2 regions of the Undibacterium sp. Ji42W genome follow, and region 2 is predicted to be linked to the other one. Evidence: riboswitches for the same ligand, from Rfam matches in the RefSeq annotation. Region 2 holds a riboswitch; the other holds the start of a gene.
The links. A riboswitch is a leader RNA that binds a small molecule or an ion and turns the genes downstream of it on or off. The one in region 2 is predicted to bind cobalamin.

Region 1 (16,329 bases), on a different contig from region 2:
ATTGATAGCCGGATAAATTCTGGATAGCGCACCTCATCACATTGCGCGCCACGAATTGCCGCCACCAGAGCAGGGTCATCAAACGCATTGGGAATAGCGTGATCCTTCTTACCCAAGGCTACCACATGCACGCTTCCATCCGCCAGATAGTAACTGGTATTACCAGTACGGTAATCTGCAAAATAGGACTCCACACCCACCTCCATCAAACTGTCGACAACATCGCCAAATGTCAACTTACCCGCATAAGAATCATGAGCAACTGCTTCTATCGCCTGTAATACTAAATTTTCCATTTTCATTGTTTGATTTGCTATTCTTGATTTTCAATAATTTAACTGCCTTATTTGACAGGTACCACCTTCAAATCATGCATGTCAGCGATTTGTTTCATTACCGAGATCAATTCAGAACGCTGCTTGTCGGACAGATGCCCAAAGAACAGGGCGTCGTTTTCATCGGCCAGCGTTGCCAGTCTTGGTACGAGATTTTTTCCAGTTGCGGTCAATAGAATTTGCGTCGCCCTTTTGTCGATCGCAGATGTTTGACGTGACACCATTCCCTTCTCTTCCAGCCGGGTAATGATCTTGGATACAGCACCTTTGGTCATTCCCAGTTCACGCATTAATGCAAAGGGATCGGATGCACCCGTATCAAACAAGCTACGTAATGCAACCCATTCAGAAAGCGAAACCCTTTCCACCGCGACACTCGCCTCGAATCTAGCCGACACATAGTTAGAGACAAAACGCAGCCAAAAGCCGGCATGTGAATCAAGCGAGCTGACGACATGCTTAATGGCTGAATGATGTGATGTACTGGTCTTTTTTTCGCTCATCGCTAAATTCTGAATGTGTTCAACACAGCCATTTTAGTTTCCATAGAAACTAAAATCAAGGTTTTTGGCAATTTTATTGAATGTCATCACATCATCAATGGCGAATAAAAGCTTGACCATGGAGTAAACACCAGGGTTCAACATAGCCTCTCTTAATCTTGGAGAGACTATATGCAACTGAAAACCTATCTGCGCATCGTGCGCGCCAGCGCCTGGTATGACTTGACCGTCACTATAGGATTTGCTACGCCGTGGAGTTTTGCGCTGGTTCACCAATGCCTGTCACAACTCAATAGCAGCCTGGGCATTGCAGGTGAATTCCCGGCTTTTGCCGCTGCGCATGTCCTGATGGCGAACCTGCTGGGGTCTATTGTCACGATCTGGGCCGTACTACGCTTGCGTGACACGCGCATAGAATATGGCCGCTATGATGCTGCTGGGCGCGCCCTGTTCAGTATGTGGCAGTTGTATGCGGTTGCTCATGGAGCAAGCCAGATCATACTGGCGTTCACTGTAGTTGAAATCGCTTTTGGTATTGCACAGTTACTGCCCGTACAAAAACCTGGCAGTAACTGATTAGAGCTTCTGCAAAGCATCCAGCAACGGCACACAGGCATCTGCCACCCGGTTCAGGCTAAGTTCGCGCAATGCAGACAGATCGACCTTGTGTTCGCTTTCCAGACCTGCCCAGGACAACAAGGCGGCACAGGCTTCGGGGTGGTCGAACAGGCCGTGCAGATAGGTGCCCAGTATCAGGTCATCTGGTGAGCGTGCGCCTTCGTCTTCGCCATTGATGGTGAAGACGGGTTGTGTGTCATTGCTGGCATAGGTGACGCCCATATGGATTTCGTAGCCAGTGACCTGTGCGGTGGTGGTATTGAATGCACAAATACCTGTCACCTGCTGCAGGTGTTTTTCTTGCGTCAGTTCAGTGGTGATATCTAGCAAGCCTAAACCATCAGAATCACCAGCCTGCCCTTCGACGCCGTGCGGGTCGCTGATGATTTGACCCAGCATTTGATAGCCGCCACAAATGCCGATGACCTTACCGCCGTAACGCAAATGCCTTTCCAGCACTGGCTGCCAGCCCTGCGCCTTCAGGAATGCCAGATCAGCACGGGTGTTTTTGCTGCCGGGAAGGATGATCAGGTCAGCAGGTGGTATCGCCCTGTCCGGGCCGACGAATTGCAGATCAATATCAGAGTGGGCGCGCAAGGCATCAAAATCTGTATGGTTTGATATGCGCGGGATGGCAGGCACGATGATGCGAAATTTGCCTGCATTGCCCTGGCTGGACTGTATCGCATCTTCAGCATCGAGTTGCAGGCCATGCAGATAAGGCAGTACTGCCAATACAGGCTTGCCGGTCTTTTTTTCCAGCCAGTCAAGCCCCGGTTCCAACAGGCGTATATCACCGCGAAAGCGGTTGATGACAAAGCCGACGATGCGTTTTTGTTCTGATTCAGACAGACAATCCAGGGTGCCAACGAAATGGGCGAATACACCGCCACGGTCTATATCAGCCACCAGGATAACGGGGCAATCCACAGCTTCAGCAAAGCCCATATTGGCAATATCGCGGTCACGCAAATTCACTTCGGCGGGGCTACCTGCGCCTTCAACGATAATCGCTTCATATTGATGTTGCAGGCGGCCATAAGACTCCAGCACTGCCCCCATGGCAATGGTTTTGTATTGATGGTAATCACGCGCATCCATGTCTGCCCAGACCTTGCCATGGATGATGACTTGCGCGCCGGTATCGGAAGAAGGCTTCAGCAAGACCGGATTCATATCAGTGTGCGCAGGCAAACCCGCTGCCAGCGCCTGCAAGGCCTGGGCGCGGCCTATCTCGCCACCATCGATGGTCACTGCACTATTGAGTGCCATATTTTGTGGCTTCATGGGGACAACGCGCACGCCCTGCCTGTGCAACAGACGGCACAAGGCTGCGACCACAGTACTTTTGCCAGCGTCAGAAGTCGTGCCTTGCACCATCAGCGTGGATATTTTCATGGAATAAAATTCTTGTTCAAGAGTTTTGTGCGGACTGCCATTCAGCGATCAGTATATGCAATTGCACCAACCCATGCTGTATCGCCGATGGGCCGGGCGAAAGTATGTCTGCTGATTTAATTTCCAGCACTCTGCCATTCCGCACAGCTGGGATATGATCCCAGCCTTCACGGGCAATCACGCTGTCAGGCCGGAACTTCTTGCCACACCAGGAACCGATGATAATGTCTGGCGCACGCCGTATGATTTCGGCTGGGTCGGCAATAATGCGTTCCCTGGCGCTATGATGCTGTGCCAGGTCAGCAAAAGCATCTTCTCCACCAGCCATATAAATCAGTTCTGACACCCAGCCTATGCAGGACATCAGCGGATCATTCCATTCTTCAAAATAGATTTTTGGTCTCTTTGTCCAGCCAGCACTTTGCTGTTTGACGGTGGCAATTTGTGATTCCAGTTCTGCGATCAGCACGGCACCCTCTTCCTGTTTGCCGACCAGGTTTGCCAATACTTTGATCATATGCAAAATACCAGCCACATCACGCTGGTTGAAAGCATGGACTTCTATACCTGCGGTGATGAGTTCACGCGATATCTCGGACTGCATATTTGAATAAGCAATCACCAGATCAGGTTTGACAGCCAGGATGCGGTCTATCTGTGCAGAAGAAAAACCACTGACCTTGGGCTTCTCTTCACGGGCACGCGCTGGCCTGGTGGTGTAGCCAGAGATGCCAACCACATAGTCTTCTGCCTCCAGGGCATACAAGACTTCTACCGCTTCGGTGGAAAGGCAGGCAATGCGTTGATACAGGCTGGCTGAATTCATTTCTTCCCTTGTGGCTGTGCCACGGTTTTGTCCCGCTTCTGCCTGGCGTGCTCCAGTGCCTGGCATATCAACCTGGCACCTTCGATAATGCGCGGGCCAGAGCGGTTAACCAGATCACCTTCGATGGAGATCAGATTATTGTTTTTTGTCGCCAGCAAGGTAGGAAAAGTTTTCCATTGTTCTACGCCACTCACGGCCTGGGTTTTACTGTCACCAGTAATGATCACTTCAGGATTTTCCTGCAAGACTGCTTCTGTGCCGACGACGGGTGCCGTGGTAGCTAATTTGCCGAAGATATTTTCACCACCGCAGGTACGGATAGCATCGCTGACAATGTGGCTGTCATTCAAAGTGTAGAGTGGCTTGCCCCATACCTGATAAAAGGTCTTGACCTTGCTTTTACCTTGATACTGACTGTTCAGTTGCTGTACTTGTTGCCTGAACTCTGCCGCCGCTACCTGTGCCTGCTTTTCTGTACCAAATAGGCTGCCAAACTTGAGCAAAGTTTCTGCCACATTATCAAGCTTATGCGGTTCACTGAAAAAATAAGGGATGCCGGAATTGTGCAACATTTCCAACTGCCGCTCATAGGCACCGTGCATCCAGACGATGAGCAAGTCCGGTTTCATCGCCAGTATGCGTTCAACATCCAGTTGACGGTTGTCCCCAACCCGCGGGATATTTTTTGCCGCCGCCGGATAATCACTGTACTTGACTGTACCAATGATCCTGTCACCCGCACCTGCAACGTAAATCATTTCCGTCACATGCGGCGACAAACTGATAATCCGCTGTGCAGGCTTAGTCAGCGTCACCTGATTGCCCAAGTCATCCGTCACCGTAATAGCAGCTTGCGTTCTACCAGTCAACACCGCAAAACCGGCTACCATTGCAAAACTCAAAAGCTTGGACATAAACTTCCCGCATTCAAAATATAAAAACGACATACATCTCTGCATTCTCTCTGTGCTCACTCTGTGGTGTAGCAGGGAATCCGAATGGCATGCCATTCGCCTGCGAAACGAAGATTTCCTAAGAGAAATCTTTCCTCCCTCTGTGCCTCTGTGTGGGTGGTCTTAAGAGTCCAACTCACACCATTCATCCAGACCAAGCTCCAACCGCAACCACCCTGCCTCACTTCCAGGCAAACCAAAGCGCAGGCCATGCGGCCTGTGTGGCCCTTGCGTAAACCAGCGCAGCCAGATGCCGCGTTCTGCCATGAACTGCTTTAGCTGTTCCGATTTATTATTCAAATCTCGATGACTGCACCACTGGAACAAATCAGTACCTGATGAACGCATCTCATGCGCTTTCAAAAGCTGACGCAGGCGTTCACCTTCTTGCTGCAAGAGCAGAGCTGTCCGAATTTGCCATTGCTGGTCATTCAGCGCAGAAATGGCAATTTGCTGAGCTGGCCCGCTGACACTCCAGGGACCAAGGTAATTTGCCAACTGTTGCAGCAGATTTTTTTCAGCTGCGACAAAGCCCAAGCGTATTCCTGCCAGGCCAAAGAACTTGCCGACTGAACGCAAGACAATCAGTCCTGGCTGATCTGCATGGGTAACTACACTGATATCTGGCACGGCATCAGCAAAGGCTTCATCAACGACCAGCCAACCACCACGTTTAGCCAGTTGTGCAGCCCAGCTTAAAAGCTGGGCTGACAGGATGAATTCACCAGTAGGATTATTGGGATTACACAGCACCACAACATCTGCCTGTTCGACGGATGCATCCAGTTCTGTATACAAACATTCTGTCACTGTATGCCCCGCTTGCCGCCATTGGTATGCATGTTCAGCATAGCTGGGGGCTGACACAACAACATTCGCAGTCGGAAGCAAGCGTGGCAAGGCCTGGATCACTGCCTGCGAACCTGCCACCGCCAGCATCTGTGGTGCGCGATAATAAGCCTGTGCCGCTTTTACCAGTTCATCAGAATATTCAGGCAAACGATGCCAGGCATTCGCTGACAGTTGCGGTGCAGAATAAAAATGAGGATTGATACCGGTGGACAGATCCAGCCAGTCTTCCAGTGGGCGGCCAAAATGGCGCACGGCATCGCGCAAGTTTCCACCGTGTTCAAGCATGGATGACTCCCCTCAGCAATAAGGCTGCCAGCAGGGCGATGCCACACCACAAGGCTGCACCAGTTTCTACCAGACGCAAGGCACGCAGAATATCTGCTGCTTTTGCCGTATCGCCTTCTCCAAGCGGTGGCCGGGTTTCTACCACACCGTCATAACGGGCTGCGCCACCCAATGCCAGGCCAAGTGCACCAGCACCTGCTGCCATCACCGGCCCCGCATTCGGGCTAGGCCAGTCTGGTGCCTGACGCTGCCAGCATTGCCATGCCAGGCGGGTCTTGCCCAATGTCGCATAGGTGCATGCAGTCAGGCGGGCGGGTATCCAGTTCATGACATCATCCACATGTGCAGCGACACAGCCGAAGCGCAAAAATCGCGTGGAGCGATAACCCCACATGGCATCCAGCGTATTCACCAGTCTGTATAACACTGCACCAGCGCCGCCAAGCAAGATAAACCAAAACAAGGTAGCAAAGACGGCATCGCAACCATTTTCCAGCACGGATTCGACACTGGCTTTGGCCAGATAATCCTCGTCTGCATCCTCAGTATCGCGACTGACGATATACGAGGTGCGTTTTCTGGCTTCTCGCAAATCACCAGCCTGCAAAGCAATAGCGATGGCGGCATTATGTTCATGCAGGCTGCGCAAGCCCAGGCAAAAATATAGCAATATCATATGCAATATAGCGGCCAGCCAAAGGCTGACATGTTGTGCGGATAAAATCGCGAGCACACTTAATGCAAGGAGTGGCAATACAGCCAGACACCAAGCCAAGGCACTGGTCCAGCGACTAGCTTTTGGCGTATTCAGGCGGCGTTCTATGGCATTTACCAGATTACCAAAACCCACCAGCGGATGAAATTTACGCACCTCACCCAGCGCCAGGTCCAGCAAGATACCCAGCAGCAGGCATAGCAGCATGACCAAGCCATCCAGCATCAGCATGGCTGGCCTTTAAAATAGAGCGGCAAACCGGCAGCTACCCACACCACATTATCTGCGGCGGCTGCCACTACCTGATTCAGTCGTCCCGCTTCATCGACAAACCAGCGCGACACAGCCCCCATGGGGACGATACCCATGCCGACTTCATTCGACACCAGGATAATCTGCCCCGGTGCCTGTATCAATGCATCCAGCAAGGCCTGGCGCTGCACAGCAAACTGCGCAGGTGGAGTGATACGGCCCACTTCAGGAAAGTCTGTCGCTTCGGAAAACAACAGATTCGACAGCCAGACCGTCAGGCAATCGACGAGAATAATATTGTCTGCGCGACTATGCGCCATGATGAACGCGCCCAGTTCCAGGCTTTGTTCCAGAGTGCTCCAATGTGCTGGGCGGCGTGCACGATGGTGAGCAATACGCTCCTGCATTTCAGCATCCCCAGCCTTGGCAGTTGCCAGGTACAGTACTTCTTGTTTGCCTTCACTAAACTTGCTTGCCAGTTGCTCAGCAAAGGCACTCTTGCCCGAACGTGCACCACCAAAAATCAGGCTGATACGGTGTACGGATTTCATATGACATCTCTTAAGAGCAACGCTGCTGTAGCCGCCGGATTGGAAGCAAAATAGGCATGAAAATAAGAAGCGCGCACATTGCCAAGCTTGTAAATAGCTTCGCCGTGCTGCTGGGTAGAATGTTTAATCGTATGGCTACTGGCCGCGAATGTGGTTTCAAAACGCGAGTAATGAAAGGTGTGTCCGCGCAATTCGCCCTGCGGTGTTGCCAGGACCTGAGCCCCCAGTGCTGCCAGCCGTTTTTGCATGATGACTTTGCCCGGCAATATGCCAGCCATGGACCAACTTTTTTCCTGTTGATCCACCAGGCCTTCGGTAATCGCCATCATGCCGCCGCACTCTGCCAATATAGGCATGCCTTGCGCATGAGCGGCGTGCAGCGATGCCAGCCATTTGCCAGCCTGCGTCAGTATCTCTGCATGCAATTCAGGATAGCCGCCAGGCAAATACAGGGCATCCGCTTGCGGCGGTATTACTTCATCCGCCAAGGGTGAAAAGAAAACCAGCTCTGCACCCAGTCCGATCAGGCATTCAATATTGGCTGGATAGATAAAAGCAAATGCAGCGTCACGCGCGATGGCGATGATCTTGCCTGCCAGGTTTGCACCTGACTGAGATACATGCTGTGATGCATGTTCGCGCAATTCAAAACTGGTATCCGGCAAAGCATCCCAGGCTTGCATGTCGATTTCCAGGCTGTCGGCCATGACATCAAGTATGGCTTCAATGCGGTCCACTTCTTGCGGCAGGACCAGGCCCAGATGGCGTTCTGGTAAGGCTTGCTCTTGACGGCGCAAGCTGCCGAGCAAGGGTATATCGCGCATGGCAGTCGCTACCATATTGGCATGACCTTCAGATGCAATACGGTTGGCGATGACACCAGCCAGATGCACAGGCCCAAAATCTCGCAAACCCATGGCCAGTGCACCGACAGTCTGCGCCATGGCAGAGGCGTCCAGCACCGCCACAACAGGCACGCCAAAAGCACGCGCCAGATCAGCCGATGAGGGGTTGCCGTCATACAGGCCCATGACGCCTTCGATAAGGATAACGTCAGCATCCAGTGCAGCGCGTGCCAGCATGCCTTCAGAATCAGCCTGCCCTACCATCCACAAATCCAGTGAATGCACGGCTGAACCACAAGCACGTTCCAACATCATGGGATCGATAAAGTCTGGCCCGGTTTTAAATACGCGTACTGTCTTGCCTAGCTTCACCAGCTTGCGTGCCAGTGCTGCAGTAGTCGTGGTCTTGCCCTGGCCTGAAGCAATGGCCGATATCAGTACTACCTTGGCGCTGGGCCTTACCATTCCACGCCTGCCTGAGCTACGATGCCTTCTTTAAAAGCATGTTTGATAACATTAATTTCTGTGACAGTATCGGCAATGGCGATAATCTCTGGCAAGGCACCACGACCGGTGACGGCGACGTGCTGCATCTCTGGCCTGCCATCGAGGTCATCGATAACCATCTGCAAATCCAGGTAATGGTATTTGAGGGCGATATTGAGCTCATCCAGCACCACCAATCCTATCGTAGGGTCATTCAAAAAGCGTTTTGCCTGTTCCCAGGCTGCAGCGGCTTTTTCCATATCGCGTTCACGGTTTTGGGTGACCCAGGTATAGCCCTCGCCCATGGCATGGAATTCCACTTCATCAGGAAAACGGCGCAGGAAAATTTCTTCGCCAGTCGACATCGCGCCCTTGATGAATTGCACTACGCCTACCTTCATGCCATGCCCCATGGCGCGCATGACCATGCCAAACGCGCTGGAGCTTTTACCCTTGCCATTGCCGGTATGTACCAGCAAGACACCAGTCTTGCGCTGGGCTTTCTCTATCTTTTCATCCATCATCGCCTTTTTGCGCTGCATGCGGCGTTCATGACGGGTGTTGATGTTGTCGGTCTCGGCATCCGGCTTTGGTGGCATTGCACTTGTCATGGTGATAGTTTCTCGTTATTTTCAGTTTTGAGGCAGGAATATGGTTTGCCCGCCATGTATGAAGCGTTCTATTGGGTGCCCCAGACAGATACTGAGTTGGGATGCACTGAATATGTCGTCCGCTGGCCCGGCTTGCCAGCTACCATCTCCCATCAGCAACAGGGCGTGGGTGGCAATGCGATAGGCCATGTTGAGGTCATGGCTGACCATGACGACGGCCTTGCTTTGGTGTGCATCTGCTTTACTGCACAAGCGGGCAAACAATTGCATGACGCTGACCTGGTGACCAAGATCAAGCGCACTCGCGGGTTCATCCAGCAACATCCATTTGGCATCCTGGGCCAGTAAGGCGGCAATCGCGACGCGCTGCCTTTCACCGCCAGACAGGCTGCGCACGTCGCGCTCTGCCATTTCGGCGACATCCATTTCGCGCAAGGAAGCCATGGCAAGATCCATGTCGTCATTGTTTTCCCAGTAATGCGAATTCTGGTAAGGATGACGGGCGCTAAGTACCGTATCCAGTGCAGAATAGCCAAAGGCATCCACCCTGCCCTGCGGCAAGAAAGAACGCTCACGGGCCAGTGCCGTCAATGCCCAATCTTGCAAAGGTTTATCACGCAAATAGACCTGGCCACTTTCTATAGGACGCAATCCGGCAAGTGTGCGCAGCAAGGTACTTTTGCCAGCACCATTGCGGCCTATGATGCACCAGCATTCACCTGGTTGTATTTGCCAGTTGAGTTCACGCACAAGTACACGCTTGCCTACCGATAAATTCAGGTTGCGGATATCCATCAGCGCCTCCGCAACTGATGCAATTGCAGCAGGAACATCGGTACGCCTACCAGGGCAGTAATAACGCCAACTGGCAACTGCTGTGGCGCGACCACGGTACGGGCCACTGTATCTGCCAGCACTAGGAAACAGCCACCAGCCAGGGTTGCAGCAGGTGCCAGCAAACGGTGGTCCGGCCCCCAGGCAAAGCGGCAGATATGCGGCATGATAAGGCCAACAAAACCTATACTGCCTGCATTGCTGACCGCACTCGCGGTCAGCAATGCAGAGCATAAAAACAGTAGTTGCCGCAGACGACCAATATTGACACCCAGGGTACTGGCATTGTCGGCATACATGGCTGCGACATTAATGGAACGCGCATTGCGCACGACGAACAGCAAGATGGCGCCAAGTATCAACCAGGGCAGGTAGCGTGACTGAGTATTCGACAGATCACCTATCATCCAGAACACCATGCCGCGCAAGCGGCTGTCTGGCGCAATCGACAGCATGAGAGTGATAATCGCACCGCAACCGGTAGCGACGATGACCCCAGTCAGCAACAGGATAGGTGCACTGCCATCGGCACTACCGGCACCGCGCAAGTCGCGGTAAGCAAGGCCAAATAACAACAGCGCAACGGTAATCGCACCGGCAAAAGCAGCCACATCGACCAGCCAGAATGCACCGAAAAACAAGATGGTCGCCAGCGCGCCGACAGATGCGCCACCGGATATGCCGAGGACATAAGGGTCAGCCAATGGGTTGCGCAATAGCGCCTGCATCATGACGCCGGCAAGCGCTAGCGTAGCACCGGTCACAAAGCCAGTCAGCGCACGTCCCAGTCGCAAATCCAGCAAGCTGCCGGGCAAGGTAGTTGGCGGGCCGCGCAGCAATTCCAGCAAGGCTTGCCATAATTCAGCAAAGCTCAGAGATACTGAACCGCAAACGCAGGCAATCAATATGCTACCTACGGCGGCGGCCAATAAAATAGGGAGAACCAGACCAGCACGTTGAGCGACTGCCATCCTGGGGGATTGCTTGCGCTGTCGTGCAGAAAAAAAAGACGCTATCATTGGTCTGGTCCAAAGGTAAAAGGTTTTGATGTGCAGCATCTTTTAAAAACCAGACCTGCACATCAGCTTATCAGCTTGCTGATGTGATGGGCAATGCAGCAATATTCACCACATCACTTCACATCAATGCCAGACTTATTTAAAGCCGTAGTTCACGCCAACAAATACATTGGAACCGGCGGTCGCATAGCCTTTTGCCAGTTCATAGTCCTTGTTCAGGGCATTATTCCAGCGTGCCAGCACCGTTGTATTTTTTGCGATTTCATAGGTTGCGTACAGGTTCAGCAACTGGTAGGAAGCAAGAGTTCTGCTGTTAGCAGCATCATCAAAACGCTCTCCAGAGAAGATCGTTTCCACACCAATTTTTGCGCTTGGTAAAGCATATTCTGCGGCAAAAGTACCATGCTGTTTGGAGCGACGTGCCAGGCGTTTGCCTGTCGTGTCATCTTTAGGATTCTGGAAGTCAATGGAACCACGCAATGTCAAGTCAGCAAAACGAGTGTTACCACCGATACTCAAACCAGACAATGTCGCTTTATTGACGTTGCGCGCGCAACCAAAAGTATAACCAGGAGGACAATCTATAGAACCGGCAGAAATCAACAGATCGGTTGCCTTGTTTTGATAGTACACCGCACTTAACTGAGTATTACCTTGCTCAAAATACGCACCGATTTCTGCATTCTTTGCTTTTTCCGGTTTATTGGTGGCCACACCATAATTAGGGTAATACAGTTCATTGAAAGTTGGTGCGCGGAAGCTGGTACCATAGCTGGCATTAACGCGCAAGGCATCCGTGAAACGATAACCGTAAGCTACGCTGCCAGTCGTATTGGAGCCATATTGTGAGCTGCGGTCATTGCGTATGCTTGCACTGGCCAGATGAGCGTCTTGCTTGAGCACATAAGATGCAGCAAAGGAGTTTGTCGTCCGCTTGCCATTTAGAGCCAAAGTAGGTGTATCGACGTTTTCTTCCCGTGTTTCAGCGATGAGTTGCAATGTGTCCTTGCCGATACGAATATCATTCTGGAAGCTAAGGCTATCCTGGACAGTGCTAATCTGACTGTAGCTATACTTTGTGCTCGTAACAGATTCTGTCGCCCCTTTGTCGGTGGCTTTGGCTACTTGCAGTGAAGCAGTCCAATTATCAGTAAACTTGCCACGACCAAATACGGCCATAGTTTCCAATGTCGAAATTGAACGGTCTTCACGATTTAAGCCTGAATCATATTGGGCATTATTACGGCTGTGCAAAATACTCGCGCCGAGTTCATAACCCTTGCTAAGTTCCCACACCAGACGGCCATTGAAACTATCCAGTTTGTAGCCATCTTTGTCAGGGTTATAGCCAAAATCCGCTGTTGGCTTGGTCGCAGAAAACCCCTCGCTCTCTTCATGGCCGGCATTCAGGCTGAGACTGAGATTATCGGCTATCGAACCAAAGAAACCTGCCTGCAATTTACGCGTGCCGTAGCTACCCAGGCCAGCCGATACGGTAGGACTGATAGCGCCAGTACCTTTTTTAGTGAATATCTGAATAACGCCACCCATGGCATCAGCACCATACAGACTAGACAATGGGCCATACACGATTTCGATACGGTCGATCTGTGACAACGGGATGGAAGACCAGGTAGCGCCACCAGTAGTAGATGAACCGATGCGCACGCCATCAATCAACACCACGTTTTGCGCATTATTACCACCGCGCATGAAGACGGAAGCTGTCGTGCCAGGGCCACCGTTGCGGGCGATTTCTATGCCGCGCTGTTGCTGCAGCAGATCAACAACGGAAGCAGCGCCGGATTTGGCGATGTCTTCTGCATTGATGACGACGTTATCAGCCAGCACGTCCTTGGCGGCTTGAGTCTGGCGACCAGCGGTAATCACCACGCTGGGAGCCGTGCCTACAGCAGCGGTTTGCGCAAAAGCGATGGTGGAAGGGAATGCAGCGGCAATAGCCAGGCTGAGGGCGAGCGGTTTGAATGCAGATGTCATGATATTTCAGAAAAATGGAGCAAGTGGCCGACGTCCCCGCAGGCTACTTTGAACAAAGCAATAAGGACAATTTGACGTCAGCAACAGGGCCACGCAGGCAGCCTGCACTGTCAGGATTTCACCTTGCCTCAACAAGGCAATTGATGCGTTTCTGTTTAACGAAAGTTCCCCGTCCGTATTGCTTCACTTATTCTGGCCGGTATCCGGGCTGACAAGTATCACCATCTGACCTTCCCATGCACATAGCACAGTGGTATTGGAAAATGGCTGGCTGCGTTTGAACCACATGATGTGAAATGAGTTCAAACAATTTCAAAAAATTGAAATAATCGCAGCAACTTGTACACCGTTGCGGGGGCAGCACACTTTAGCAAGAGCTGAGTGTTTCCCGTTTAACCGCAGATATGAGTATATCCGCGAGCACCAAAACTCCGCCATTCTATAGACAGATGGGGGTAGCCGCAAGTTTGGAAGGTTTAAAAACTGACGCAGCTCAGTTTATTAACTTATTGAAAACAAAGCAGATTTGCTGCAAGTCGGGCAAGAATTCAACTCAGATGGGCGGTCTTGGATATCCACGCAGTCACAAGTTCAGTATGCAATTCAGACATTTCTGAGAGTTGTATACCTACGTGATAGACCTCGCCACTGAGGATGGCATGCCTGACTGTGCCTTTGCAACTGACTTTGTAAATCTGTGATTCCTGAAAAATGCCGGGGATTTCTATCAACATGGGGTAACTGCGTTGCGGCATCAGGGTTTCTGTCGTATGCAGCAGCACACCCTCGGCCGATATATTGACCAGCTTGGCGAGAACCAGTTTGCCGTCAGGCAATTTGACACCTGCGCGCCATGTCACGGTAATGCGTGGGGATCTCCTGAGTTCTATCATGCGATGACCATGGGGCACATGGATACTTGTCAGTCTTGCGTAAATACTATCTGCATTAAGTATGAAATACCAGTGTTTCCTGATATTCACCAAAGGCAAGACTGCGGTTTTGTGCACAGACCAGCTCTGCCAGTTCCTCGGCCCTCATACCTGCCCGCCAGACCAACAACATGCGTATGACACCGGCGTGGGTAACAACAATGGCTTCCGGTATATTCAGTGCACGTATATCATTCAGCCAGTTGATTACACGTTGCGCCAGGTCTATGGCAGATTCAACGCCACCGGGCTTGTAGCTGGCGGGAGCTGCAGCCCAGGCATCTATGTCGGTTCTTGGAATCGCATCCCAGGCTTGCATTTCCCACGCACCGAAATTGAGTTCTTGCAAACGCTCGTCAAATACAGGTTCTATGTACAACAAGCGGGCCAGCTTGGCACAACGTTGCAAAGGGCTGGAAAATACGGGCAAACCTGCTTGCAGCTGACTGGATAATTTCTGCGCCAGTGAAACACAGTCAGCATCAAAGACATCGACATCCGCTTGTCCATAGCACAGACCTTCTGCTATTCGCGGTTTGGTGTGCCGGAGTAAATGCAGGAGCATTTCATGCCACCTGAAAAGCCAGCAAACCCAGGTAGACAGCCACTTCGGCCACCTGCTGGGTAGCCCCCAGACAATCACCCGTAAAGCCGCCTATCCTGCGCTGGAACATACGCGCCATACGCCAAGTCAGCAATAACACCACGCAAAGGGCCAACAGAAGCGAATACAATGGAAAAGGAAAGAAACACAGCAGCGCTGCGCCAGGCAAAAGCACAGTCAGGCAGGCGACGAAAAATTCGCCATTACTCATCTCCTGCGCGAGCGGCTTGGCTTTGCCTTCATGCCGCGCATAGGACATAAGCCAGATCAGGCTGCATGAAGCCAGCCGCGAGAAGGGGTGGGCGAGCAGCAAGGCAGGTACCACTGTCGAGGCAGGCAAACTGACGAGCAAAGTCAGTTTCAGGGCCAGCATCAGTAAAATACCTATGGCACCATAGGCACCGACGCGTGAATCCTTCATGATTTCCAACACGCGCTCTGTCGTCATGCCACCGCCAAAGCCATCGCAGACATCTGCAAAACCATCTTCATGAAAAGCGCCTGTCAGCAAGACGCCTGCGATAGTAGATAGCACCACTGCCACCGCATGTGGCCACAATTGCGCAGCGGCTGCATAAACACTTGCACACACTGCCCCTACGATCCAGCCTGTTGCCGGGAAATACCGTGAAGACTGGCGCAACCAGTCAGGCTCAAACCCTACCCAGGCTGGTATGGGGATGCGGGTAAAGAACTGCAGGGCGATGAAGAATAAGCGTAGTTGATGCAAACCAGCTCCTGCAATATGTAAAGTTATTAGGGCTTACGAAAAATTGTCCCAGCAAGGCGTCAGCGACAAAGACAGTACTTTAGTACGGTTAGGAGCTGCAACGCAGTTGGGGCATTTTTTCGTAAGCCCGAATTGTTTAGTCGCCGCTCTTTTCGCTCACCTGCGCAGACGCAAAAGTCGCCATCTGGTTCAGAAAATTGACCGCAGCTTGCAGCATAGGATAAACCAGCGCTGCGCCCGTACCCTCGCCGAGGCGCAAGTCGAGTTGCAGCACAGGCTTGACCTGCAAGGCCTGCAACATACGGGCATGACCACTCTCGTCAGACTGATGTGAAAACACACAGTAATCGAGTATTGCTGGCTGTATCCTGGCTGCCACCAGCAAAGCGCCGGTCACGATAAAGCCATCTATCAGCAAGACCATGCGGCGCTCTGCCGCGGCCAGCATGGCACCGACCATGGTCGCGATTTCAAAACCACCAAAAGTAGCCAGCAAATCTGCAGGCTCTTCTACATTTGCATGCAAGGCCACCGCAGCTTCAATGACAGCCTGTTTATGGCGTATGCCTTCCGCAGACAAACCTGTGCCTGCACCTACACAATCCGCAACAGGAACACCCGTCAGTTTGTGCATGAGTGCGGCCGCAGCCGTGGTGTTGCCTATACCCATCTCGCCAAACCCCAGCACATTGCCAGACAAACCAGCGACTAGTTCAGCACCATTTTGCATGGCAGCCTGGCATTGAGTAGCAGTCATTGCCGGTTCTTTGGCAAAATTGCGTGTGCCATTGGCGACTTTCATGCTCAACAGTTTTTCACGCGGGCCAAATTCATGATTGACCCCAGCATCCACGACATGCAGAGCGATGTCATTCTGCCTTGCAAAGACATTGATCGCCGCACCATTCGCCAGGAAATTCTCTACCATCTGCCAGGTCACGTCCTGGGGAAAAGCAGAAATACCCTCAGCCACGACGCCATG
Region 2 (16,329 bases):
CAGGCTTGGATACCGTCATCATGGCTGGCAATGCCAGCAATTTTGCGATTACCCCTGTTGGCCCGGCTTTCCAGTTGCGCGTTAAATCCAGTGGAGACATCGACAGCCTGTTCAACGTCGAACGCCTGCAATTTTCTGACAAGAGCGTCGCGCTCGATATCAATGGCACGGCAGGCCAGGCTTACCGCCTGTACCAGGCAGCATTTGGTCGCAAGCCTGATCTTGAGGGCCTGGGTTACTGGATCAAGGACATGGATAAGGGTTCGAGCCTGACGACAGTGGCAGCTGGTTTTTTCCAGTCGGCTGAATTCCAGAAGCTGTATGGTGCCAACCCATCGACCACGACACTGATCACGAACTTCTACCAGAACGTCTTGCACCGTGCGCCAGACCAGGCTGGCTTTGATTACTGGAACAACCAGTTAAGCAAAGGCCAGATCACAGCGGCTGGTGCACTGGCGAGCTTCTGTGAAAGTACCGAGAACCAGGCCCAGGTCATAGGCACGATACAAAATGGCATAGAGTTCAAGTTGTGGCTGGGTTGAGCTGCTTGCTGTGAGATGATTGATTTTCCTGCCTGGCTTGCAACATAGTGCGCGGCAAGACAGGCTGGAAAATGATCAAACTGGCTTTACACTGCCAGCGTGAAGTCGTTGCCATTCATCTGCCACATCCCCCATGGTCTTGGGCTCACCATTGATGATCCAGGCCATGAAGTTGCGGTCAAGTTTGCAGTCAGCACCACATTCTGCACTTAAAAAGCGCCTGACGTTTTGGGTGCTCTTGTAGTCTTTATCGACGACGGTGGTACGTGAGATTTCCAGGCCGTGCCAGTCTGTTTTCATGGTTTATTCCTTTGTATTCCTGTTCAAAGTGTAATCACTAAATCCGGATCAAATTGCGCATTCTCCATTCTGCCATTGTGCAAGGGATAGCCGCAAGGGTTGCAGATGACGCGGCATTTTCCCAGGTGATAATCAAAGCTATCATGCATGTGGCCGTGTATCCAAAGATCGGCTTTTTGCGCCAGCGTGTCGAGTTCAGACGCAAACGCGGCGGATAGCAAATCATCCGCATAGCGCGGTGCTACCGACTGTATCGATGGTGCCATGTGGCTGACGACGACAGTGCGGCCTTCAAAGCGGGTATTGAGCCGTTTATTGAGCCAGGATTTTTGTCTCGCATGGATGAGTGCAGTATCAGCTGCTTCCAGTTTGCGGTAGCCTTGTTCGACCAGGGTGATGCGCTGATAATCGGGCATCAGGTCGGCAGCCTCCGTCATGGCGTAGGGGCGCTGCTCTTCGCCAAAAAGGCAAAAATCTGTCCATAGTGTTGCACCCAGAAAGCGTATGTCGCCGATCTGGTATTCACGGGCATTGAGGAAATGCACATTGTCACTAGCCTCGCAGGCACGGGCAACGTCGGCCTGCATGTCTTCAAGGTTTTTGCCATAGGCTTCATGGTTGCCATGTACATACAGTACCGGGATACCGGAGAACTGTCGCGCTGCCCAGCTAACTGCCTTGCTGCCGCTATGGATATCACCTGCCAGCACCACCACATCAGGCTGGCTGATGGCGGGGTCAATAAGAGGGGCAGTATCACCCCAGGCTTCAAGGTGCAGGTCAGACAGGATTTGTAGGCGCATGGGTGCCTGGCGTATAGTATTGGTTTTGCATTATAACAAGTGAGCTGTCATTGCATTTGCCAGGCGCATTTATTATTACATTATGTCTGAACTAGTCATCCTCACCACTTACTTCAACCCCTGCCGCTATGCCTCGCGCAGGCAGAATTATGATGTCTTCATGCAGGGTATGCGGGCAGCCGGGGTGACTTGTATTACGGTCGAATGTGCATTTGGTGATGCGGCCTTTGAATTGCCAGCGGCGGTCGATATCTTGCAACTGCGTTCAGCCACCTTGCTGTGGCAGAAGGAAAGGCTGTTGAACCTGGCGGCATCCTGGTTGCCTGTCACTTGCCGCTACGTGGCCTGGCTCGATTGCGATATCGTATTTGGGAATAAAAATTGGGCAAACGAGCTGGTGACGGTATTGCAGCAATATCCGGTGGCGCAAGTGTGGGAAAGCTGCCTGCGCCTGGAGCAGAATGGTGCGGCGGGGGCTGTGCCTGACCGTGTCCGCTCTTTTGCCGCGATCATGCAGGCCCAGCCAGAGACCTTGCATGCCGGGCGCTATGATACCCATGGGCACACTGGTTATGGCTGGGCAATGCGGCGCAATTTGTTTGACAGCGTGGGTTTGTATGAGGCGGCGATATCTGGCAGTGCCGACCATTTCATGGCACATGCGATTTATGGCGACTACAATTTTTGCATACAGAATGCATTGAAACATGACCATGCCCAGATCGCCCACTTGCAAGCCTGGGGGCAGCGCTTTTACGAGCGGGTACAAGGCAGGTTGGGTGTGGTGCAGGGGGAGATACGTCACCTGTGGCATGGAGAAGCACTGCACAGGCGTTATTTTTTGCGCATGCATGAAATCACTGATCTGGGCTTCAATCCCTGGACGGATTTAAGCATGCGCGCAGGGCAGGCACTGGAATGGCATGCAGACATGCATAAACCCGGTCTGCGCCAGTATTTTATTGATTATTTTCAATCCCGCCGTGAAGACGGCGAAACCCATCAAGAGGTAGCCAATGTCTGACGCGAAGATCAACAATGCCATGACCATAGACCCAACGCTGCCAGACATGCAACTGGCTTTGCAGGGTTTGCAGAATTCCTTGCATGCCATGCAGACAGAAATCTCCCGACAGACCATCGCACTGGATCAGTTGCAAGCAGGCAGACGGCAATTGCTAGAGGGCCAGGTAGCGCGTTTATTACCTGATTTTTCTGGTGCCACGCTGGATGCCCTGGTGCTGGCTTGCCCCGGTTTTGTCGATGACATGGTCCGTGCCAGCTTCAGCGAAAACCGCAAGATACTGGGCTTGTTTACACGTCCCGGCGCAGCGGCGGCGCTAACGACCCTGAAGATACGCCTGGCCTTTTTCCTGGATACGCAAAAAGCTGAAGACCTGCGCAATATAGACTTCCAAATAGCCAACGCGGCAGAAGAAAAACTCAAGCTGGAAAAGCTGCGCTATGAAACCCAGGCTGGTATCAGGATGCTGGAAAAATACCAGGCCAGCGGGCAGGCTGTACCAGCGGAAGTGCAAGTTTATATCCGTCAACTGGCAGAACGGGCACGCCAGATTGCAGCAAAACAGGTGGGCGGTCCAGTGGACAATACCACTACTGATTACGACAATTCTAACTATACCAGCTATGACAATAGCATTGCCTTCCCGTGGCTGTATTTCAGTCAGGACATCAATCACAATGTGGATTATGAGCCGGCATCAAACCCACACAAGCACACAAAAGACGTGCACCAACTCTTGGCGCCACTACAGCCGGTATCGCAAATTGAGTCAGCCGCACCTGCCAATTGTGTCGTTGATACATCAGTCACGCAAGATGGAACAGCACCCTTGTCCTGCCTCACGGACGATCGCCTGGGGGCTTATTCCTGAAGGTGGAATTGTTGAATTTGGTAAAAATGAAGGACGATTTTGAGCTACCGGTCTGGAATACCACGTTTTACCTGAATTATGATTGTCAACAAGTAAGTGAATGCTAATATTGTCACCGGGATTCATTCACATTGTCGAAAGATATGTCATCCAAAGGACTATTGCGCTTTCGGAATATCACCCTGAAAACCCGCCTGACGATGGCGGTGGCGATTTTCTTTGTCTTGTCCCTGGGTTTGCTCTATGCGCTGGCTTCATCGGTATTTGAAAGCGCTCTGGAAAAACTCATCATCGCCAGGCAATCAAGCCTGATTGCCAATGCTGCCAACGAAATCGACCAGAAAGTCGAACTCAGGAAGAATGCCCTGATACGTCTGGCGAGTGATCTGGGTTCCGACGATATCGGTACAGAAAAAATCCAGAGCTTTCTGGCGCAGCACCATAGCCTGGATGGCTTGTTTGATAACCTCACGGTATTTGACCTACAGGGTGAACTGCTGGCTAATCTGGATAATCCCGCGACACGCGGCAAACTCAATATCAGTAGCCGCGACTATTTTCAAAGAGTATTGAAACAGAAAAGGATCGTCATTTCTCCACCGTTGAAGAGTGGAATCTCAGGCCGGCCCCTGGTAGTTATTTGTGTACCCGTATTTGACCCAGGCGGTCACATGCTGCTGGTCTTGATCGGCACCATAGAATTGACGCAGGACAGTTTTCTGGCTGATCTGGCAACGGCCAAAATTGGTGACCGTGGTTATTTCTATGTGGTCACAACGGACGGCGTGTTCGTCACTCACCCTGACCAAAGGCGTGTGTTGAGAAGCATACGTGACATGCCAGATAAAAATCAAATATCCGACAATGCACTTGCCATGCTGGATGGCAGTCTCACCACCAATGACAATACCAAAGATGAATCCATCTTGTCTTACCGGCGGCTTAAATCGGTAGAGTGGTTGATTGCCGGTGTCTACCCTACCAATGAAGCCTTTAGCGTGGTCGCAAAAGTCAGGCGGGACGCCGTGCTGGCGGGAGCAGCCTTGCTCCTGGTTTTTCTTTTGCTGGTCTGGTGGTTCATGTACTGGCAACTGACGCCACTGCAAAGACTGCGTAACAAGGTCAACGGTGCAGAAGCAGTTTTGCCTGCGGCACAGGCCAATACACACTATCCCAAAGACGAGATTGGCGATCTTGCCAAGGCATTTGATGATGCCATGATCAAGCGCATGGATGCCGAGGCAGCCCTGAGCGCCAGCGAAAAGAAATTGCGCCTCATCGCTGACAATATGTCGGCTTTCATTGGTTATATCGACTATCAGGAAAAATATACCTTCGTCAACAAACGCATAGAACATCTGTTTGGCCTGACAGCCCAGCAAACCCTGGGCAAGACCATCAAGGAGATATCTACCCCTGATTTTTACCGACAGACCAAACCCTATGTGACACAAGTGCTGAACGGCGAGTGGACGTGTTTCGAACGCCGCGTTGAACGCTATGGCTATTGGGAGTGGGACAGGGTGACCTATGTGCCGGACGTTAATAAATCCGGCAAGGTAGATGGTTTTTTTGTTCTGGTGGAAGACATTACTGAATTCAAGCGCGTGCAAGATGACCTGACGCGCAGTGAAAAACGGGTACGCACCATTACCGATAACATGCCGGCAATGATTGCCTATGTGGATGCCAGTGAACGCTATCAATTCTGTAACCGCAGCTATGGTTTGATCCCTGGCCTGCAGCCAGCAGATTTGCTGGGGAAAACCATCACCGAAGTGTTTGGCGAAGAAACTTATCTGGAATTAAAAGACAAGATAGACCGCGCCTTGCACGGCGAAAAAGTGTCATTCGAACGCTATGCACCTGAACGTGACATCAAGCGGTTTTTGCAATACGAGTATGTACCTGACATTAATACCTCAGGCGAAACCCTGGGCTATTATTCCATGGTCATAGACATCACTGACCGCAAAGAAGCAGAGCTCAAGCTGGCCGCCAGCGAAGGTTTGCTGCGCACCATTGCCGACAATATCCCGGCCTTTGTCAGTCTCATCGATAGTGAAAACCGCTATCAATTCGTGAACCGCCCTTATGAAGCCTGGTTCGATCTGCCCCTGTCAAAGATACGTTGCCAGCCTGTATTGTCGCTCTTGTCGGGTGCCATGCAACAGGAACATCAGGTGCATTACAAACTCGCCATGGCCGGTGAAAAAACCGAATTTGAAACCGAAATTACTGTCGCAGGCCGGACCGGACATTATCATGCCACCTATGTACCACAATATGATGGCAATGGAAAAGTAGTCGGCGTGAACTCACTGGTCAATGACATCAGTGACGCCAAAGCAGTAGAGCAGCAATTGCTGGCCCTGGCCAGGTTCGATACCCTGACCGACCTGCCCAACCGCAACCAGATCAATGAAAGAATGGAGCAGGCCAGCGCCCGTTCACGACGCACAGGCCGCCTGATGGCGATGATGTTCCTGGATGTTGATAAATTCAAAAGCATCAACGATAGCCTGGGCCACCATGCCGGTGACCTGGTCTTGCAGGAATTTGCCAGCCGCCTCAAGCACTGCATACGCCAAACCGACCTTGCAGGCCGCCTGGCAGGCGATGAATTTGTTATTGTCCTCGAAGGCCTGAACATGCACAGCGAAGCCGACATGGTCGCCAGCAAAATCGTGCAAGCCATGACCACCCCTTTTGAGATAGAAGGCAAACCCCTGATGGTAACCACCAGCATAGGTGTCGCGATTTCGTCAGAACATAATTCCAATGCTGGCGAGATGTTGAAGAAGGCGGATGAAGCCTTGTACCTGGCCAAGAAGGCGGGGCGGAATAATTTCAAAGTCTTGCAACTGGAATGAGTACTGTATAAATCAGGAGATAGGTTTCGCTTGAGGATTCATGCGTTCGGCTTGCTGATGAAACCCATCCCCATCATTTTTTACTCTTTACTCTTCAGCAGCTCAAGTATGCTGGAAAAATCCTTGCCACCAGCCCCGGCCTTGCTATGGATGCCATACAGGTTGCGCACAGCTTCACCCAACGGGATGCTGGAATTGCTACCCAGCGCCGCCTCGGTTGCCAGACCCAGGTCCTTGAGCATCAGGTCTACACCAAAGCCACCGGTGTAGCCGCGTGATGCGGGGGCGTTTTCCATGACGCCGGGGTAGGGGTTGTACAGTTCCAGCGCCCAGTTGCGGCCTGAGCTTTTGCTCATGATGTCGGACAGGACTTTGGGGTCAAGCCCATTCGCTACACCCAGCGCCAGTGCTTCTGCCGTGCCTGCCATGAGTATACCGAGCAGCATATTGTTGCAGATTTTGGCGGTTTGTCCGGCACCGTGTTCGCCTGCGTGGAAGATGTTCTTGCCCAGGGCGCTCAGGACAGGGCGGGCACGTTCGAGATCGGCCGTGCTGCCACCGACGATGAAGGTCAGCGTGCCTGCGGCTGCGCCTGCAGTGCCGCCGGATACCGGGGCATCGACCATCGCCAGCCCGCGTGCGGCTGCGGCTTGCGCGACTTTCTTGGCAGATTGGGGGGCGATGGTGCTGCAGTCGATGATCAGTGCGCCATTGGCGATGTGGGCGAGTATGCCTTCACCGCCGAGGTAGAGGCTTTCTACATGGCGGCTGGCGGGCAGCATGCTGATGACGATGTCTGCGCCTTCTATGGCTTGCCTTGCGTTGCCTGCGGCCAGGGCACCGGCGTCTGCCAGTGTTTTCAGGGCGGCAGGGGAAAGGTCGAAGACGGTGAGCGGGTAGCCTGCCTTGAGCAGGTTAAGGGCCATGGGTGCGCCCATGTTGCCGAGGCCGATGAAGGCGATTTTGGATTGGTTTGCCATGTTTATCTCCTGGTTTTACGTGTTCTGTGTTCAGATTGGCGGGCGTTTTCCGCAGGTTGGTCCGATCGTAGGTTGGGCTACGCCTCATCAGCCCAACACTCGGCGTTTCAACAACGTATTCGTTTATTTAAGGCCCAGTGTTGGGCTGGTAAACCGTAGCCTAGCGAGGAACGGCCCAACCTACGGACCTCGGCTTGATACTTACGCAGCTCTCTTTTGGATATTTTCACCTGCACCCAAATCCCGCAAAGGATGCTGATCTGCCATCCAAAGACGCGCAAAATATCGCTCGTCATCTTGCGGCTGCAACGCATCCAAAGTACCCGGCAACCATTGCGGTTTCTGATCCTTATCGACAATCAAGGCCCGTATGCCTTCCGCAAAATCATGACCCTGCGCGCAGGCGAGTGCTGCCACCAGTTCCATACGGAAGATTTCTGCCAGCGACAAATGTTTGCCGCGTTCTTGCAAGGCATGTGCCAGCCAAGCGGAGGTTGGGCTACCTTTTTGCAGGCTGGCGATGGCTTTTTGCAGCCACACATCGTCGTTGACTACGCTTGCATCAAGCTGGCAGATATTGCTGATGATGGTGCTCAGGTCAGCGGCGCTGCACAGTTGATTGATGAGGTCAAAATGTTGGCGCAATGGACCTGTGCTGCTCAAGCTGCCAGCACTGCGCTGTTGCTCATGCAGGATATGGCTCAGGCGCAGGTGATTACTCAGCTCATTGTGTTCTGCCTGCTTGCTCCATTCACAGGCTTGCAGGCGGGCCAGTAGTTCTGCCTTGCTCTCGTGCGGCAATTGCAGGTCGGCCAGTTTCACAAATACGGCGTCGCTGGCAGTGATATTCGCACCCGTCAACGCCAGGAACAAACCCAGCTTGCCCGGCATGCGGTTGAGGAACCAGGTGCCGCCTACGTCCGGGAACAGGCCTATCGCAATTTCTGGCATGGCGAGGCGGGATTTTTCTGTGACAACGCGGTGGCTGGCGCCAGCCATCAAACCTATGCCGCCGCCCATGACGATGCCGTGGCCCCAGCATAAGATGGGTTTGCGGTAAGTATGGATTTGATAGTCGAGACGGTATTCCTGTTCAAAAAAGTCCAGGGCGTAGGCATTGCCCAGCAAGTCATCTTTTTTATCCGATGCATGATGCTCGCGCATGCTGGCGTACAGGTTTTGCAAGTCGCCGCCTGCGCAAAATGCTTTTTCGCCAGCGGCCTGCAAGACCACCATGGCGATGGTGTCATCTTCATCCCAGGCTTGCAATTGCTTGCCCAGTAATTGCACCATCTCTTTGGACAGGGCATTCAGGGTTTTTTCTGAATTGAGGGTGGCCACGCCCAGTTGCATGCCATTGGCGGCAGGCAGGGTGTGGAACAGGACAGGGGCGTCGTTCATGCATTCCTCCATACGGGAGGGCGTTTTTCCAGAAAGGCAGTGACGCCTTCTTTTTGATCGGCGGTATCAAACAAGGCCAGGAAGGCTTCGCGTTCTTGTGGCAACACGGTATTCATGGGTTGCTGGCGTGCGCCTTGTATCAGTTGCTTGCATGCCTTGACGCTACTCGGGCTTTGCTTGCCTACCTGTTTGGCCAGGGCCAGGGCATGTTCGAGTGCGCCGCCAGTGGCGACGACTTCTTCGACCAGGCCTATGCGCAGGGCAGTGGCAGCATCGACACGGTCACCGCACAAGATCAGGCGCTTGGCCCAGCCTTCACCGACCAGCCATGCAAGATTTTGCGTGCCGCCAGCGCAGGGCAGCAAGCCGACTGCGGCTTCTGGCAAGGCCATTTGCGCCTGGGTTTCGGCAATACGCAAATCGCAAGCCAGTGCGCACTCCAGACCACCGCCCATGGCGTAGCCATTGATGGCAGCGATGGAAACACCACGGAAGCGGCTCAGGGTTTCAAATGCTTCACCAAAACGGTGTGCCATGTCCAGTGCCACGGCCTTGTCGCCATCGGCAAACAGTTTCAAATCTGCGCCTGCTGAAAAGAATTTCTGGCCTGAGCCCGTGATGACGAGGCTATAGATATCTGCATCGGCATTGAGGTCATTGACGAGTTGCGTCAATGCCTGCAAACCCGCAGCCGTCCAGGTATTGGCGGGCGGGTTGACCAGGGTGACCAGGGCAGTGTGGCCTATGATTTCGCATTGCAGATTGGTGTAGTTACTATAATTTTTGTGGTGGCTCATAAAAATTCCTCGCTTGCGGGTTGGTTTAGCATGTGACGGGCGACGATGACGCGCATGATTTCATTCGTGCCTTCGAGTATCTGGTGCACCCTGACATCGCGCAGGAAACGCTCCAGGGGGTATTCGCGTATATAGCCGTAACCACCGTGGATTTGCAGAGCTTCATTGCAGACGGCAAAGCCGGTGTCGGTTGCCAGACGCTTGGCCATGGCGCAATACACCGAGGCATTGTCGGCCTTGCTGTCGAGCTTGCTAGCTGCCAGTCTGACCATCTGGCGGGCTGCGACCAGCTCGGTTTGCATGTCGGCCAGCTTAAATTGCAGTACCTGAAAATCAGATAGTTTTTTCTGAAACTGCATGCGTTCATTCATATACGCTTGCGCGCTATTGAGGGCCGATTGCGCTGCACCGATGGAGCAGGTGGCGATGTTGATGCGGCCACCATCCAGACCACGCATGGCAATACGAAAGCCTGCGCCTTCTTCACCCAGCAGGTGGCTGCGCGGTATGCGTACCTGGTCAAAATTGACAGTGCGGGTGGGCTGGCTGTTCCAACCCATCTTGTCTTCTTTCTTTCCATAGCTGATACCGGGCAAATCTGCAGGAACCGTAAAGGCAGAGATGCCGCCAGCACCATCGCCACCCGTGCGCGCCATGACGACCAGCATATTGGTGGCACCCGCGCCAGAGATAAAGGCTTTGCTGCCATTGAGGACATAGCTGTCACCATCGAGGCGGGCGCTGGTGCGTAGTGATGCTGCGTCAGAACCTGAGCCAGCTTCGGTCAGGCAATAGGAGGCCAGTTTCTTGCCTGCGGCCAGCCTGGGTACCCATTCCTGCTGCACTTCCGGCGTGCCCCAGGTGGCAATCATCCAGCTTGCCATGTTGTGTATCGTGATGTAAGCCGTGGTTGAAGGGCAGGCTCGTGCCAGCTCTTCAAAAATGATGGCTGCATCCAGCCGCGTCAGGCCCAGCCCGCCCAGTTCTTCTGGCACATATAGCCCGCAAAATCCCAGCTCCCCGGCATGGGCGATGACGTCCAGCGGGAAGTGGGAAGTGGCATCCCAATGCGCGGCTTGCGCCGCCATTTCATGGGCCGCGAAGCTGCGGGCAGATTGCTGGTAGGCGCGCTGGTCTTCACTAAGATCGAAGTCCATATTATCCTAGCCCCGGTAGTTGACCGCTATTGGCAGTCAATAGATGAAGTAGTGTATTAACCATTGTTCGCTTTCAATAAGGTGTGACATGCTGAGAGCGCTACAAGTGCAATTGCACACTTTTCCAGCTCCCTGCCGTTGTTGTTCCTCCTAGCAGACGCTAGTCTGCGTCGTCGTCACGCCTAGCCAGGAAACTGGAAAAATGCACACTTGCACTTGTCCAACCACCGTGACTAGGATGTCCGCTTACTTGAGCGAGATGGTCGTATTCACCTTGCCAGCGCTGACGCTGTCATCAAACCAGCGGGCCGTGATGGTCTTGGTCTGGGTGTAGAACTGGATGACCTGTTTGCCATACGGCCCCAGATCACCGAGCTTGGATGCCCGCGAACCGGTAAATGAAAACAGCGGCACAGGCACAGGGATAGGCACGTTGATGCCGATCTGGCCTACATCGATATCTTCTTCAAAAGTGCGTGCGGCAGCGCCAGACTGGGTGAACAGCGCTGTGCCGTTGCCATTAGGATTGGCGTTGATAATGGCGATGGCCTCTGCCAGGGTATCTGCCTGCATGATGCACAGCACAGGGCCAAAGATTTCTTCTTCATACACGCGCATGCCGGGCTTGACACCGGTGAATACCGTAGGGCCAACGAAGTTGCCATGCTCATAACCAGGCACTTGTGGCGCGCGGCCATCCAGCACCAGTGTCGCTCCTTCAGCAATACCCTGGGCGATCAGGCTTTCTACCCTTTCTTTGGCGGTGCAGGAAATGACCGGGCCTATATCGGTATTGGCTTCTGCGCCCGCATTGATCTTGAGACTGCGTGCGCGATCCAGCAAGTCTGGCACCCATTGATTGGCTTCACCAACCAGAATTACTACGGACAGTGCCATGCAGCGCTGGCCAGCCGCACCAAAGGCAGCGCCTGCGAGATTGTTCAGGGTTTGTTCTTTATTCGCATCTGGCAGGACGATGGCGTGGTTCTTGGCACCCATCATGCATTGCGCACGTTTGCCCGCCAGTGTCGCACGGTTATACACATGCGTGCCTACGCGGGTAGATCCTACGAAGGACACGGCCTTGATATCAGGGTGGTCGCAAATCGCATTGACGATGTCTTCACCACCATGCACCACATTCAGCACGCCAGGTGGTACACCAGCCTGCATGGCCAGCTCCGCCAGGCGCATGGTGACCATGGGATCTTGCTCGGATGGCTTCAGGATGAAAGTATTGCCGCAGGCAATCGCCATCGGGAACATCCACAGCGGTATCATGGCCGGGAAGTTGAAAGGGGTAATGCCAGCGCACACGCCCAGCGGCTGGTTCAGGGTATAGGTATCGACGCCGCTGGCAACGTTGTTGGCGATTTCGCCCATTTGCAGGTTGCCGATATTGGCCGCATGCTCAACCACTTCCAAACCACGGAAGATATCGCCTTCAGCATCGGCCAGGGTCTTGCCCTGTTCGGCTGTCAGCAATGCGGCCAGCTCGGCCATGTTTTCACGTATCAGTTGTTGATATTTCAAAAAGATGCGGGCGCGTGTGCCTATTGCCGTCTTGCGCCAGGTCTTGAAAGCGGCCTTGGCAGCATCGACTGCGGCCTGCATTTCATCTGGCGTGGTGAATGGTACATGGGCCAGCACCTGTTGCGTGGCCGGGTTGATCACATTGCGCCATTGCGTGGATTTGGAGTCTATCAGTTCGCCGTTGATGAGCAGTTTGACGTTGGGAACCTGGGTAAGAGTTGCCATGATGCTTTCCTGAACCTTCCTGATTGCGCACGGATTCACGGCGGGCTATGCCCGCAACAAGAGCCGCACTGATGCCTGAAAACAGGATGACCACCGCATGCAGAAAACCTGCCGCAGCAACCATCCTGACCATGGACATGCACCGTGTGGATGCACACCCGCCACGCACCTTCCGTACGTGACCAGACCTTGGGAAAAAACAGTGAAAGAACAGCATTGAAGACAAGCACCCGCTCGCCATCAGGCGTGCCATGCCATATCCCAAACACCGCCTTCCGCAATGTTTTTCTCAGCGATCAACAGGCCGGTATCCGGGCTTGCAAGTCTTGTTACATCGCCTTCCCAGTCATGCATGACCAGTGGCGTGGATGATGTAACCGCACTTGCTTACCGTTGCGGAGGCAGCAGGGGCTTGAAACCTGCTTACGATCTTACTGCGCGAGCGCAACTTGTAGCGATGCGGGGTTCATGCGCTGCTCAAAATGCTCATGTACTTAAGTACATTCCGCTTTTTGCGCTGCGTTTTTGTTACCCTTACTCCGCTGACGCCTGCTCGCTACAGATCGTAAACACGTTTTTAGGTCTTGATAGCTACTGTCACTTGCTAGTGACAGCGATCAGGACGACCACTTTCCCGTTTAACACAACCCAAGAGATTGGGCTATGCACCTGTTATTTTTAGAATAGCACAAGAATTGACGTTAACGTAAACGTTAATTGGTGAAAAAAATTCAAGGTGAAGTTAAAATGGGTTTTGTTATTTTGATATTGACCACTTGGAGGCCTCAATGAAGCTGTTTGTTATTTGTGCCTTGTTGTCATGGACGCTGGTATCTGAAGCTTGGGAAGCTTCAGGTGAAACGGTGTCTGAAAATGCTTCAGAAAATGACCTCATTTTTGTTGGTCAAATAAATGGAAAGTCCATTGATGATTTTCTTGAGAAGAACAAAGATACCCCGGCGAAAAGCATGATCATTTTTTCGACTGGTGGAGAAGTTTTTTTTTGCTTTGAAATTAGCGCACTGGGTTCGTGAGCATAGCCTGGATTTAAGAGTCCGGACCCTGTGCATGTCTGCATGTGCAAACTATGTCTTTCCCGCTACAAACAGAAAAATTATTGAGCGCGGAGCACTGGTAATCTGGCATGGAGGCATAATCGCATTGAAGCAGAGCATTTTACTGAGTACTTTAAATAAACAATCAATACAAACCACGAATTTTTAGATACAGCCAAGCTATGCTGCCTATCTGGCTGATGTTGAACTTTTGTTGTCTTGCCCGCCTCATGTGACAACGTTGACGCCGATGTGGGTGAAGTATCCTAGATTTTGATGAGAGTGTAAAACATAGCTCATAACTCATCATTTAAATCTGCCGCTTTAAGATGAAATATTTTTTATCCTGGGGTGACTTATTTAAATGCCAAACAAATTTATTCACGAAAAACTTATTTGAATTCATGTACTTAAAATTATATAAGCAGTTCGCAGTCTTGCTGACAATGACAGCATTATCAATGAGTGCAATGGCTGGTGAATCTAAACCTGAAAAAAACAGGACGCCTGCGAAATTCTATTTTTTAGGCAATGTTGGTCTTTATTTGGGTGTCATTGATGAAACGGTCAATGACTTTATTTCTGCTGCGGCGGACAAAAAAGTAGAACGTTTGGTCATTACTTCCCAGGGAGGAGATGCGCACTTCGGCATTGTTTTTGGCCATTGGGTATACGATAATCAGATTGAGGTCGAAGTGCCTAGTTTGTGTATGTCTTCATGCGCAAACTATGTATTTACAGCTGCAAAAAGAAAAACAATCCGGCCTTCTGCATTGGTTATCTGGCATGGTAGTGCTGAACAATGGAATATCCGGGAAATAAATAAAAAGTATGAGGACTATCTGGCACTTTATTTGACTGGGAAAGCGTCCGCGGACCAAATGACGTATTTGGACAGTGATAAATTACGCTATGAGGGTTCCAATCAATTATTGTCGGAACAGCGGCAGTTTTTTAAAAAAATAAATGTGAATGAGTATGTAACCAGACTCGGACACGAACCTGTTTTTTACGACCGGGTGTGGGTTGCAACAGTTGGTGTAATGAATAAAATGAATATTCAGAATATCACTGTACCAGAAGGATATGCGAATATTGATTACTTGCAAAAACATCACCCTGATCGAATGGACCGTCTGGTGTCATTTGGGTTGGACGCTCAGGGAGAAATAAAAAAACTGGATTAGCTGAAACTGAATTTCTTTTGTGAGTTCGAAGCGGTGTCAGGTAGTCACTGACTGACACCGCTTTAATTTTAACAGCAGTCCTGATGCTCCTCATCATCCACCGCCACAGTCGCCCGCAACAACTTGGCTGCTTGTACCATGTTTTCCAGCGCTGCAATTGTCTCTGGCCAGTCGCGGGTTTTGAGGCCGCAGTCTGGGTTGACCCAGAGACGGGCGTCGGGGAGTACGCTGCGGGCTTTTTGTAGCAGCCTTTGCATTTCGCTGACCTTGGGCACGCGTGGTGAATGGATGTCGTAGACGCCGGGGCCGATGTCATTGGGGTAGGCGAATTCGCCGAATCCATCCAGCAATTCCATGTCCGAGCGCGAGGTTTCTATGGTGATGACGTCAGCATCCATGGCGGCTATCCAGGGCAGGATGTCGTTGAATTCTGAATAGCACATGTGGGTATGGATTTGCGTGTCATCCCTGACGACGGCAGAACTCAGCTTGAACGCACGCACAGCCCAGTCGAGATAGGCGGACCAGTCTTGCTGTTTCAGCGGCAGGCCTTCGCGGAAGGCGGGTTCGTCTATCTGTATCATGCCTATGCCGGCTTTTTCGAGATCGGCAACTTCTTCACGCAGGGCCAGAGCGATTTGCAGGGCAGTGGTGGAGCGTGGCTGGTCGTCGCGCACGAAAGACCATTGCAGCATGGTGACGGGGCCGGTGAGCATGCCTTTCATGGGTTTGCTGGTGAGACTCTGGGCATATTCACTCCAGCTGACTGTCATGGCTTCTGGCCTGTATACATCGCCATAGATGAAGGGCGGTTTGACGCAGCGTGAACCATAGCTTTGTACCCAGCCGTTCAGGGTGAAGCCATAGCCCCAGAGTTGCTCGCCAAAGTATTCAACCATGTCATTGCGTTCTGGCTCACCGTGGACCAGTACGTCGATGTCGAGTTTTTCTTGTTGCTCAACGACGAGGCGGATTTCTGCGCGCATGGCTTCGAGGTATTCGAGGTGCGACAAGTCTCCACGCTTATAGGTGGCGCGGGCCTGGCGTATGGTTTTGGTTTGCGGGAAGGAGCCTATACTGGTCGTGGGAAACAGGGGCAGGGCAAAGCGTTGCTGTTGCTGGCCTATGCGCCGCTTGAATGCATTGTGGCGTGTCACATCCTGCTCGGTGATCGCAGCCAGGCGTTTTTGCACGATGGGGTTGTGGATGCGGACTGATTTGCGGCGGCTGGCGATGGACTGGTCAGCGGCCTTAAACTGATGTGCGACTTTATCTGCATTGCCATTCAGTGCTTGTTTCAGGGCGACGACTTCATCGAGTTTTTGTGTGGCAAAGGCGAGCCAGCTCAGGGTTTCTGCATCGAGTGCGGTTTCTGTTGCGAGGTCGACAGGGACGTGCAATAAGGAACAGCTTGGAGCCAGCCACAGGTTGTCGCCGAGTTGTGCGTGGACTGCATGCAAGTCGGCCAGCAAGCTGCTCAGGTCGGCACGCCAGATATTGCGGCCATCAATGACACCGGCAGACAAGACGCGGCCTTGCGGCCAGTTAACCAGCAGGGTGGTCAATTGTTGTGGTGCG

Region 1: it holds a riboswitch for cobalamin, as region 2 does, so the genes downstream of both, ACO0LG_RS21105 (TonB-dependent receptor domain-containing protein) here and ACO0LG_RS17585 (CoA-acylating methylmalonate-semialdehyde dehydrogenase) in region 2, are expected to answer to the same signal.

The regions. Positions count from the first base shown of each region.
Region 1 covers NZ_JBMPOV010000010.1:22,468-38,796, forward strand. Annotated here, with positions in the region: gene ACO0LG_RS21040 (DUF1398 family protein) at 1-296, opposite strand, end outside; gene ACO0LG_RS21045 (MarR family winged helix-turn-helix transcriptional regulator) at 344-838, opposite strand; gene ACO0LG_RS21050 (hypothetical protein) at 1,010-1,414, shown strand; gene ACO0LG_RS21055 (cobyric acid synthase) at 1,415-2,854, opposite strand; gene ACO0LG_RS21060 (cobalamin-binding protein) at 2,871-3,746, opposite strand; gene ACO0LG_RS21065 (cobalamin-binding protein) at 3,677-4,594, opposite strand; gene cobD (threonine-phosphate decarboxylase CobD) at 4,757-5,770, opposite strand; gene cbiB (adenosylcobinamide-phosphate synthase CbiB) at 5,763-6,710, opposite strand; gene cobU (bifunctional adenosylcobinamide kinase/adenosylcobinamide-phosphate guanylyltransferase) at 6,710-7,288, opposite strand; gene ACO0LG_RS21085 (cobyrinate a,c-diamide synthase) at 7,285-8,598, opposite strand; gene cobO (cob(I)yrinic acid a,c-diamide adenosyltransferase) at 8,592-9,230, opposite strand; gene ACO0LG_RS21095 (ABC transporter ATP-binding protein) at 9,252-10,025, opposite strand; gene ACO0LG_RS21100 (FecCD family ABC transporter permease) at 10,025-11,035, opposite strand; gene ACO0LG_RS21105 (TonB-dependent receptor domain-containing protein) at 11,219-13,081, opposite strand; cobalamin riboswitch at 13,259-13,524, opposite strand; gene ACO0LG_RS21110 (PilZ domain-containing protein) at 13,630-13,974, opposite strand; gene ACO0LG_RS21115 (histidine phosphatase family protein) at 14,030-14,578, opposite strand; gene ACO0LG_RS21120 (adenosylcobinamide-GDP ribazoletransferase) at 14,580-15,347, opposite strand; gene cobT (nicotinate-nucleotide--dimethylbenzimidazole phosphoribosyltransferase) at 15,484-16,329, opposite strand, start outside.
Region 2 covers NZ_JBMPOV010000007.1:335,748-352,076, forward strand. Annotated here, with positions in the region: gene ACO0LG_RS17535 (DUF4214 domain-containing protein) at 1-545, shown strand, start outside; gene ACO0LG_RS17540 (DUF6434 domain-containing protein) at 621-845, opposite strand; gene ACO0LG_RS17545 (metallophosphoesterase) at 869-1,648, opposite strand; gene ACO0LG_RS17550 (hypothetical protein) at 1,731-2,672, shown strand; gene ACO0LG_RS17555 (hypothetical protein) at 2,665-3,543, shown strand; gene ACO0LG_RS17560 (diguanylate cyclase domain-containing protein) at 3,687-6,416, shown strand; gene mmsB (3-hydroxyisobutyrate dehydrogenase) at 6,497-7,396, opposite strand; gene ACO0LG_RS17570 (enoyl-CoA hydratase/isomerase family protein) at 7,598-8,797, opposite strand; gene ACO0LG_RS17575 (enoyl-CoA hydratase) at 8,794-9,594, opposite strand; gene ACO0LG_RS17580 (acyl-CoA dehydrogenase family protein) at 9,591-10,751, opposite strand; gene ACO0LG_RS17585 (CoA-acylating methylmalonate-semialdehyde dehydrogenase) at 10,998-12,509, opposite strand; gene ACO0LG_RS17590 (hypothetical protein) at 12,557-12,691, shown strand; cobalamin riboswitch at 12,795-12,977, opposite strand; gene ACO0LG_RS17595 (hypothetical protein) at 13,298-13,543, shown strand; gene ACO0LG_RS17600 (hypothetical protein) at 13,894-14,751, shown strand; gene metE (5-methyltetrahydropteroyltriglutamate--homocysteine S-methyltransferase) at 14,820-16,329, opposite strand, start outside.